2 regions of the Brevibacillus sp. NRRL NRS-603 genome follow, and region 1 is predicted to be linked to the other one. Evidence: riboswitches for the same ligand, from Rfam matches in the RefSeq annotation. Region 1 holds a riboswitch; the other holds the start of a gene.

Region 1 (4,675 bases):
GTTTATTCTTTTTTTCCAGAAAAGATTCGCCTAACAACCCAATAGCCACTGCAAAAAACAAAAAAGTTAGAAACACGATCAGGAAGAGCCTTCTGTTCGGCAAAAAAACCCCTCCTCTACTTCCTCACTAGGAGATTCGACACAGTCATACAAATTCCTGTGCAACAATTGACCCAATAATTGGATGGCTTTGCTCCTGACATAAAAAAGAGCCCAGTAGCAATACCAGGCTCTTTTTATGTCATTCAGTAATTTACAGTTGAGCAGCCTCTTGCTTCAGAACTTCTGCTTTGTCTGTTTGCTCCCAAGGAACATTCAGGTCATTGCGTCCGAAGTGGCCATATGCAGCTGTTTGTTTGTAGATAGGACGACGCAGGTCGAGCTGCTTGATGATACCAGCAGGACGCAGGTCGAAGTGTTTGCGAACCAATTTCACCAGATCTTCTTCGGAAATGGTACCTGTACCGAATGTATCTACTGCGATGGAAACTGGTTGTGCTACACCAATTGCGTAAGCAACTTGTACTTCGCATTTGTCTGCGAGGCCAGCAGCCACGATGTTTTTCGCTACATAACGAGCTGCATAAGCACCGGAACGGTCAACTTTAGTTGGATCTTTACCGGAGAACGCACCGCCGCCATGACGAGCATAACCGCCGTAAGTATCTACGATGATTTTGCGGCCAGTCAAGCCAGCATCCCCTTGTGGTCCGCCAATTACGAAACGGCCAGTTGGGTTGATGAAGTATTTGGTCTCAGCGTCCAACAGTTCAGCTGGAACAACTGGTTTGATTACGTGTTCAACCAGATCTTGCTTGATTTGCTCCAAAGTTGTTTCAGGAGCATGTTGGGTAGAAATAACGATTGTATCGATACGAACTGGTTTGTCGCCATCGTACTCAACGGTTACTTGTGTTTTTCCGTCAGGACGGAGGTAAGCAAGTGTTCCGTTTTTACGTACTTCAGTCAGACGACGAGCCAATTGGTGAGACATGCTGATCGGAAGTGGCATCAGCTCAGGTGTTTCATTGCAAGCAAAACCAAACATCAAACCTTGGTCACCAGCACCAATCGCTTCGATCTCAGCGTCAGTCATTTGGCCTTCGCGTGCTTCCAATGCTTGGTCTACACCAAGTGCAATGTCAGCGGACTGCTCGCCAATTGCAGTAATAACACCGCAAGTGTCAGCGTCAAAACCAAATTTCGCACGGTCATAACCAATTTCACGAATGGTTTCACGAACGAGCTTTTGGATATCCACATAAGTGTTCGTAGTGATTTCACCTGCTACGAGAACCAAACCAGTAGTTACGGAAGTTTCGCAAGCTACGCGAGCGTTTGGATCTTTGGACAGGATCGCATCCAAGATGGAGTCGGAAATTTGGTCACAAATTTTATCCGGATGTCCTTCAGTTACAGATTCGGATGTAAACAGACGACGACCTTTTTGCAAAGCCATGAGAAAATACCTCCTTTGACCTCATACAAATAGTGTGGTAGCCGAGTTAGGATTTTATCTACGTAAACGCAAATAAAAAACCTTTTCCATTTTTAGGAGGAAAAGGTTTGAGCGTTTTTTGCTTCCTTCATCCTCTTATCGGCCAGAACAGATGTCCGTTCTGCTGGTTAGCACCGCTCAAGATCGGTTGCCGGGCTTCATAGGGCCAGTCCCTCCGCCTGCTCTGGATAAGAGTATCCATTACGGATAATAGAATAATTGTTTTTTTCAGAGATGTCAATAGGAAAAATTTTACTTATATTTGATAGGCTTTGGAAAGTACCACCGCTACCTCAGCGCGAGTTGCCCTACCATTCGGTTTAAAGGAGGAACCGTATCCACTAAGCCACTTTCTAGATGTTAAAGCCTCAATGGCAGGAGAAGCCCAATGACTCGTTGGCACATCCTGATAATTCGAGGTACCACGATTGTACATCAAAACATCACGTGCACGCGCGATCATTACCGCCATCTCCGCACGCGATATCGGCTGATCCGGCTTCATTTCATTCTTCGGGTACCCTTTCAAAATTCCCAATTGATAAGCTACACCTAGGTTGTGATACGCCCAGTGCCGCTTTGTCATATCCCGGAAGGTCGTTTTTCCTGTATAGGTAGTCGCTACCTTAGAACCGGTCGCACGCATCGATTTAAGCAGCATCGTCGCAAACTCCGCACGGGTCACTGCCTGATTCGGCTTGAACGACGCATCATTAAATCCATTTACAATATCGCGAGAGCTAAGTCTGACGATCTCTGAGCGCGCCCAGTGGTCCGAAATATCGCGATAGCCCGCTATCAACTTCTGCTGCGTCACCGTGAGCCGGTACGATTCATATTTGAATGAAGAACCACTATTCAGGCGTACATAATATTTTCCTGGCTGCAAGCGCAAACCGAAAATATCGCTTCCTCGGTTAGACAGCTCCGCTACCTCATTTGTCGAAGCAATCGCATAGTTCATGTTCCGATCGCTGTAGAGCGCGAAACGAAAGCCACTATCGACAGGAATGTACGGCGCTCGGAACGTCACATACGATTCACTATTCACAGTAAATTGGAACCAGTCGGAATCAGATGCTGTCGGTATCGTGCCTGACATCACTGTCCCACCGCTTAATGGAGACGCTTTTTGATAGGTGTCATTCGGCTCATTAAAATCTTTTTTTACCGGCGTGTATCCGAGATCCAGCTGATATTCGCCATTCACCGCATTGCGATTGTACTCACTCACACGGATGTAATACTTGCCTGGTGATACTTCTTTTTGAGCGCGCTCTGTCGGATTGTCTTTCGTTCCATTGTCGTATGTAGGATCCCAGACAACCATCTTTTTTCCGAGCTCTTGTTTACCGATACTCAGCATTAGATCGACACGCTTGTTATCGGGACTAACGGAGACATCCAAATGCCCGTATTCACGAACATAGTAGGAGAACCAATCCTGATCCCCTTCATCGTGAAAATTGCCTGTTACACTGATTTGGTTACCCACGAGCGGCCTAGCCGTCTCTTGCGTATCGTTCGGTTCGTTACGGTCTGGATTGATGGTAAACTTACTCGTCAGCACATAGGTAAAAGAGTTGTTGACCCCTCCGTTACGCATTAACCGGATATTCATTTTTCCCGCCTTGACCGGAACAGTTATCGTATCCCCATTCCCGAAGTACTGCACAATCGGCGGACGATTCTCTGGGTAAAAGGTAGCAGCCATCGCTGAAGAAATACCGGAAGTCACTGTCGCTGTGAAGCTGACCTTACCATCGTAAGGGATGTCCATCTTCAGCCAGTCTATCGTGTCTTTCGGCCCCAAATTTCCACGTATCTGTGACTCGATCGGGAACGCTTTTGCTGAATACGTCTGATTATTCGGCTCTAAAAAGTCATAGGATAAGGCCGTTCGAACTGCCTTGTCGACATTTAACAGCCCGTAGCCAGTTTTCCGGTCCCATCCCTTTTCCCCTAAGTCCGTAGCCGTTTGATAAAGCAATTGTCTTACATCAAATGGACTTAGTTTGGGGTGACGAGCTAGTATGAGCGCCGCTGCACCTGCTACTTGTGGTGCCGCTGCTGAAGTACCGCTAAAAGAACCGTATTTCCCACCAAGCTTGGTCGTATACACATTGAAGCCAGGCGCTACCAGGTTAAGCTCAGGTCCCGTATTGCTCTGATTCAATACTTCATTGTTACTCCTTACAGCCCCTACCGCTATCACTGTGGGATAAGCTGCCGGATAAGCCACACGGCTACTCTCATTGCCACTAGCTGCAATCAGAACAACTCCGCTTCTTTCCGCTCGTTGCACAGCATTCGCCAGTTCCTTGGAGTAGGACATACTGCTGAGAGACATCACAATGACTTTGGCACCACGATCCAAGGCAGTATTGATACCCTTCGCAAGAGTCTGCACCGTAGTATCTCCATTTTTGGCCAAAACCTTAATCGGCAATATCTTGGCATTCCACAAAACACCGGATACACCAATGCTATTATTCCCGCTAGCAGCCAGTACACCCGTTACTTCTGTTCCATGTCCATTATCATCCTGGGCAGATCTCCCGGGATTAACCAAATTCACACCCGGCAGAAGATTGTCCTTCAAATCAGGATGCTTATAGTCCGCACCGGAGTCCAGCACCGCGATGATAATCTGCTCATTACTATTTACGACTGACCAAGCTTGATGAGCTCTAATCTGACTCAAATGAAGCTGGTTACTTAAATAGTAGTCATTCGATGCTGGTGGTGCTGCAGCATAGATTGTTTGGTTGTTTGCCATTAATAGCGCGACACTTATCACAGTCGCTACTGACATGTTCACTGATTTCTTCATGTAAAACAGTCCTTCCTTCTCTCCCCTGCAAAATGAGCAGTCTAAAAGGAATTCAGGTATTTATCTTCTCGTCCTAGCATAGCGGATGAAAAGGGAGACATGCAACCCTGATTAGCCAATATTTGGAACGCTATAACAGTACAAAACCCTTTTCACCATGGGCAAAAAGGGTTTTCTCCTTACTGTAACAAACCTTTATTGTCTTCCACTTCAGGTGCTACCTGAGCTTTTTCTTTTTTTCTTTGCTGAGCTTTCGGAATAAAAGCAGTCAATTCCGCCAGATTTACCTCTTCCTTTTTGATGGAAGAGAACGGAATATCAAATGCCCATATACGATGGCTATT
Region 2 (4,675 bases), on a different contig from region 1:
ATACAAGCATAACCTGATGGAAGTGCGGGCAGATACCAAGGAAGCCGTATTTGAGAATTTGGACACCAAAGAGCAGGTAGTATGGAAGTATGACATGCTTCATGTGACCCCTCCCATGAAAGCGCCCGATTTCATTGCAAACAGCGCATTGGCAGACAATGGAGGCTGGGTCGATGTCGATCCATTTACGCTTGTGCACAAAAGATACCACACTATTTTCGGCATCGGCGATTGCACGAATCTTCCTACGTCCAAAACCGGAGCTGCGATTCGCAAACAAGCGCCAGTTGTCGAGAAAAACCTGCTCGCACTGATCAATGGTACCCCTTTGGCTGCCAAGTACAACGGTTATACATCCTGCCCACTCGTAACGGGGTACAACAAACTGGTGCTAGCCGAATTTGATTACAACCTGAAGCCGTGTGAAACCTTTCCTTTTGACCAATCTAAAGAGAGGTTCAGTATGTACCTGATGAAAAGAGAACTGCTTCCCATCCTTTATTGGAAGGGCATGCTTAAAGGATTAATGTAAGGAAGTTTTTAAAAGAGAGGGGGAGAAGCAGCATTTCAGCGCTTTACAAGCTCATGAAAGAGCCCATCGTCCAAAAAACAGTTCGTTTTATCCAATCACTGCTCGAAGTACTCGCGGAAAAATCAAACAAATAACAGACGTGTTAAAGGAGGAATGCACGATGTTGTTGCGTTACTTTTATGATGAAAAGCTGGCCCATGCATCTTATCTGGTCGGCTGCCAAAAAACCGGGGAGGCGATTGTGATCGATCCCGCCCGCAATCTGGCTCCTTATTTTCAAGTCGCCAAAGCAGAGGGAGTTACCATTGTAGCCGCCACCGAAACTCACATTCACGCTGATTTTGTATCTGGTGCCAGGGAACTGGGCGCAGCTCATCAGGCGAAGCTGTTTTTATCCAATGAAGGCGATGAGGAATGGAAATATCAGTACTTGGAAGGTTTGAACCATCAGCTTGTCCACGATGGAGATCGTTTTTTTATTGGAAACCTGCTATTTGAAGTCATGCATACTCCTGGCCATACACCTGAGAGCATCTCTTTCCTTTTGACAGACGTCGGAGGGAATGCAGATCGCCCCATCGGGATCTTCACGGGAGATTTCGTTTTTGTCGGCGATATCGGCAGACCGGACTTGCTCGAAAAAGCGGCAGGAATGAAGGGGACGTCCGAGTTAGGTGCAAGAGCCATGTTCCAGTCCCTCCAAAAATTCAAGCAACTGCCGGATTATATGCAGGTATGGCCAGCTCATGGCGCAGGAAGTGCTTGCGGGAAAGCATTGGGGGCCGTACCGTCTTCTACCGTCGGTTATGAAAAGCTCTTTAACTGGGCGCTGTTACTCTCCACTGAAGAGGAATTCGTCAATACACTCCTGGATGGACAACCAGAGCCGCCAACGTATTTTGCCGTGATGAAACGCGTGAATAAGGAAGGCCCTGCCTTGCTCAAGGAACTCCCTGTTGTTCAAGAGTTCAACTCGCTTGAAGCGGTAAAGGAATCGCTGGGAAACGGACAGGTGATCGATACGCGTCCTTTCCAGAAATTTGCGAAGGGGCATCTGGCGGGAACACTTCACATTCCTTTTAACAAGTCATTTGCCAACTGGGCGGGCTGGATCGTCGATTACGATCGTCCGGTTCACATCCTGGGCAACCCAGATGAGCTGGACGAGATTTTACAAGCCTTGCATGCTGTAGGGATTGATCGTGTCACAGGCTTTATCGACAGCGGCAAGCTAATGGAAAGTGAAGAGTCTTCGCTCGAGATAATCGAAGACGTAACACCGCTGGAGATTGCAGAACGGGTGGAAAAAGGAGAGGTTCACGTAGTGGATGTACGCAATCTGGCTGAGTGGAAGGAAGGACACATTCCGGATGCACAGCACATCATGCTCGGTACTCTCGCCATGCGGCTGGATGAGATTCCTCACGAGAAGCCAGTTCTCGTACAGTGCCGCTCCGGTGTCCGATCCGCCATTGGAGCAAGCATCCTGAAAGCAAACGGATTCAAGGATGTAATAAATTTGAGCGGCGGAATCTTGAAATGGCAACTAGACGGCTTGGCAGTTGTAGAACGAGGATAAAACGAAGCGAGGAGTTGCAAAGAGTGAGCCTATGACTATCGATCTTGTGATCACACTGTTTGTTATCGGTTTCGCGGGATCGTTTATTTCTGGTCTCGTGGGAATCGGGGGCTCCATCATCAAGTATCCAATGCTTCTGTACATTCCGCCCGCCCTTGGATTTGTTGCTTACACAGCTCACGAAGTATCCGGAATAAGTGCCGTCCAAGTATTTTTTGCCACCCTAGCTGCTGTTTGGACTCTGCGCAAAGATAAGGTTATCCATTACCAGCTCGTTCTGTGCATGGGAAGTGCCATTATTGTCGGTAGCTTGCTTGGAGGATATGGAGGAAAATATCTTTCCGCAGAAGCCATCCATATCGTTTACGCCATTCTGGCCACCATTGCTGTCATCTTGATGTTCCTGCCAAAAAAGCGAGTAGATGAACGTGAAAATACCAAGGTTATCTTTCATAAACCAACAGCCGTATTATCCGCTTTGATTGTAGGAGGAGCCTCCGGAATTGTTGGGGCCGCTGGCGCTTTTATTTTGGTTCCCATCATGTTGATCATCCTCAAGATACCGACGAGAGTTGCAATTGCTTCCTCTCTTGCCATCACGTTTCTTTCCTCCATCGGTTCGACCGTAGGGAAATGGATGGCGGGGGACATATTGCTGTGGCCATCCGTGATCATGGTAATCGCAAGCATCATGGCAGCGCCGCTCGGTGCGAAGGTCAGCAAATGTTTGGGTACCCGTATTCTCCAAACTATTCTTGCCTTGTTGATCCTAGCCACCACGATTAAGATTTGGGCAGACATTTTTATATTTCCATAAAAAATAAAGAAAAATCAATTGTCATTGAACAGCATTGACATATCCGAGTAAAATGATAAGATAAAAAAGAATTTTACGATGAAATTAAATTTCATAGAACATTCTTATCGAGAGTGGTGGAGGGACTGGCCCGATGAAACCCGGCAACCTTGGTCTGATTGACCTTACGGTGCTAATTCCTGCGGAGTTATTCTGCGAGATGAGAAGGTGGGAACCGTGCAATCGCCCCTCTTCTTTTCGGAGAGGGGTTTTCTATATTTTCAATTCATTGTATTTATATCTTTTTACTTTGTTTTTTGTGAAGGAGGAAACAACGTGCTTCATTATGCAGTCAAGCGTGGCTTTCTCATGATCGTTACGCTGTGGATTATTGTCACGGTAACATTTGTGACCATGCACCTGATTCCGGGTGATCCATTCGCTTCTGACGCCAAAATGCTTCCGGAAGAAGTAGTGAAGAACATGCGGGCGGAGTACAACCTGGATCAGCCAATCACGGTACAGTACTTGCTCTATCTGAAAGGACTGCTGCAATTTGACTTGGGGCCCTCTATCCAGTCCAAGACGAGGGATGTGAACAAGCTGATTGCAGAGGGATTTCCCGCCTCGGCTGTTCTGGGACTCCAGTCGTTTATTGTCGCGCTAGTAGGTGGAATCACACTGGGAATCGTAGCGGCACTCTATCACAATCGAACGCTGGATTTCTTGTCCATGTTTGCAGCGATCATCGGAATTTCCGTCCCCAGCTTTATTCTAGCGCCACTGTTGATCAAGTACTTGGCGGTCAAATGGGAGCTATTTCCCGTTGCTGCGTGGGGGAGCTGGGAACACTCGATTCTTCCAACGCTTGCGCTCGCTATCGGTCCGCTCGCCATTATTGCCCGTTTTGTTCGAGCCAGTATGCTTGAGGTTTGGCAACAGGAATACATAAGTACAGCGGAGGCAAAAGGGCTTGGCACCTTTTCCATTGTCGTTAGACACGGGATGCGCAACGCCATACTGCCGGTTCTTACTTTTATTGGTCCGCTGTTTGCCAACCTGATGACCGGAACCTTTGTGGTGGAAAAGATTTTCGCCATTCCCGGGCTCGGCAAATACTTCGTGGAAAGCATTTTTAACCGCGATTATCCTGTTATTTTGGGAACGACAGTCTTTTACAGCTTTGTGCTCATTTTTACTTTGTACATGATCGACCTGCTGTATCGGGTGATTGACCCGCGCATCAGATTGACGAGTGGAGGGAAGTAGCGTTATGGCCAATCAGGCAACACAACTGGATTCCTTGTTTCGACCAGTCGACCGAAACCGGCTATCCGAGGAAACTTGGGAACGTCCCAGTCTTGGGTATTGGCCGGAGGTATGGCAGCGGGTATGCAGCAACAAGCTGGCCATGCTCGGGTTCTTCCTGCTTATGGCAGTGGTGACCCTCTCGATTATCGGTCCGATGCTCGTTCCCCACAGCCCGCATGAACAGTCATTGACAAAAGGAAATCTGCCATTGTCGGGCGAGCACTGGTTTGGAACGGATGACTTGGGGCGGGACATGTGGGCACGTACCTGGGCAGGCGGTCAAATCTCTTTGTTTATTGGTGTGGCGGCAGCAGCCATCGACCTAGTGATTGGGGTATGCATCGGCGGGATATCCGGTTATATGGCAGGCAGAAACAAGCTGGGAGACCGTGTGGACAACATCCTAATGCGGTTGGCTGAAATTCTATACAGTATTCCGTATTTGCTAGTAGTAATC

The links. Region 1 has a riboswitch for S-adenosylmethionine ahead of metK (methionine adenosyltransferase). Riboswitches for the same ligand answer to the same signal wherever they lie in the genome.
Region 2: another riboswitch for S-adenosylmethionine. It lies ahead of C7R94_RS08630 (ABC transporter permease); the one in region 1 lies ahead of metK (methionine adenosyltransferase).

Annotation. Positions count from the first base shown of each region.
Region 1 covers NZ_PXZN01000011.1:347,447-352,121, reverse strand. Annotated here, with positions in the region: gene C7R94_RS07610 (polysaccharide deacetylase family protein) at 1-103, opposite strand, end outside; gene metK (methionine adenosyltransferase) at 254-1,459, opposite strand; SAM riboswitch class I at 1,592-1,693, opposite strand; gene C7R94_RS07600 (S8 family peptidase) at 1,755-4,331, opposite strand; gene C7R94_RS07595 (SLAP domain-containing protein) at 4,511-4,675, opposite strand, start outside.
Region 2 covers NZ_PXZN01000012.1:245,418-250,092, forward strand. Annotated here, with positions in the region: gene C7R94_RS08615 (FAD/NAD(P)-binding oxidoreductase) at 1-532, shown strand, start outside; gene C7R94_RS08620 (MBL fold metallo-hydrolase) at 693-2,111, shown strand; gene C7R94_RS08625 (sulfite exporter TauE/SafE family protein) at 2,143-2,928, shown strand; SAM riboswitch class I at 3,030-3,134, shown strand; gene C7R94_RS08630 (ABC transporter permease) at 3,244-4,176, shown strand; gene C7R94_RS08635 (ABC transporter permease) at 4,181-4,675, shown strand, end outside.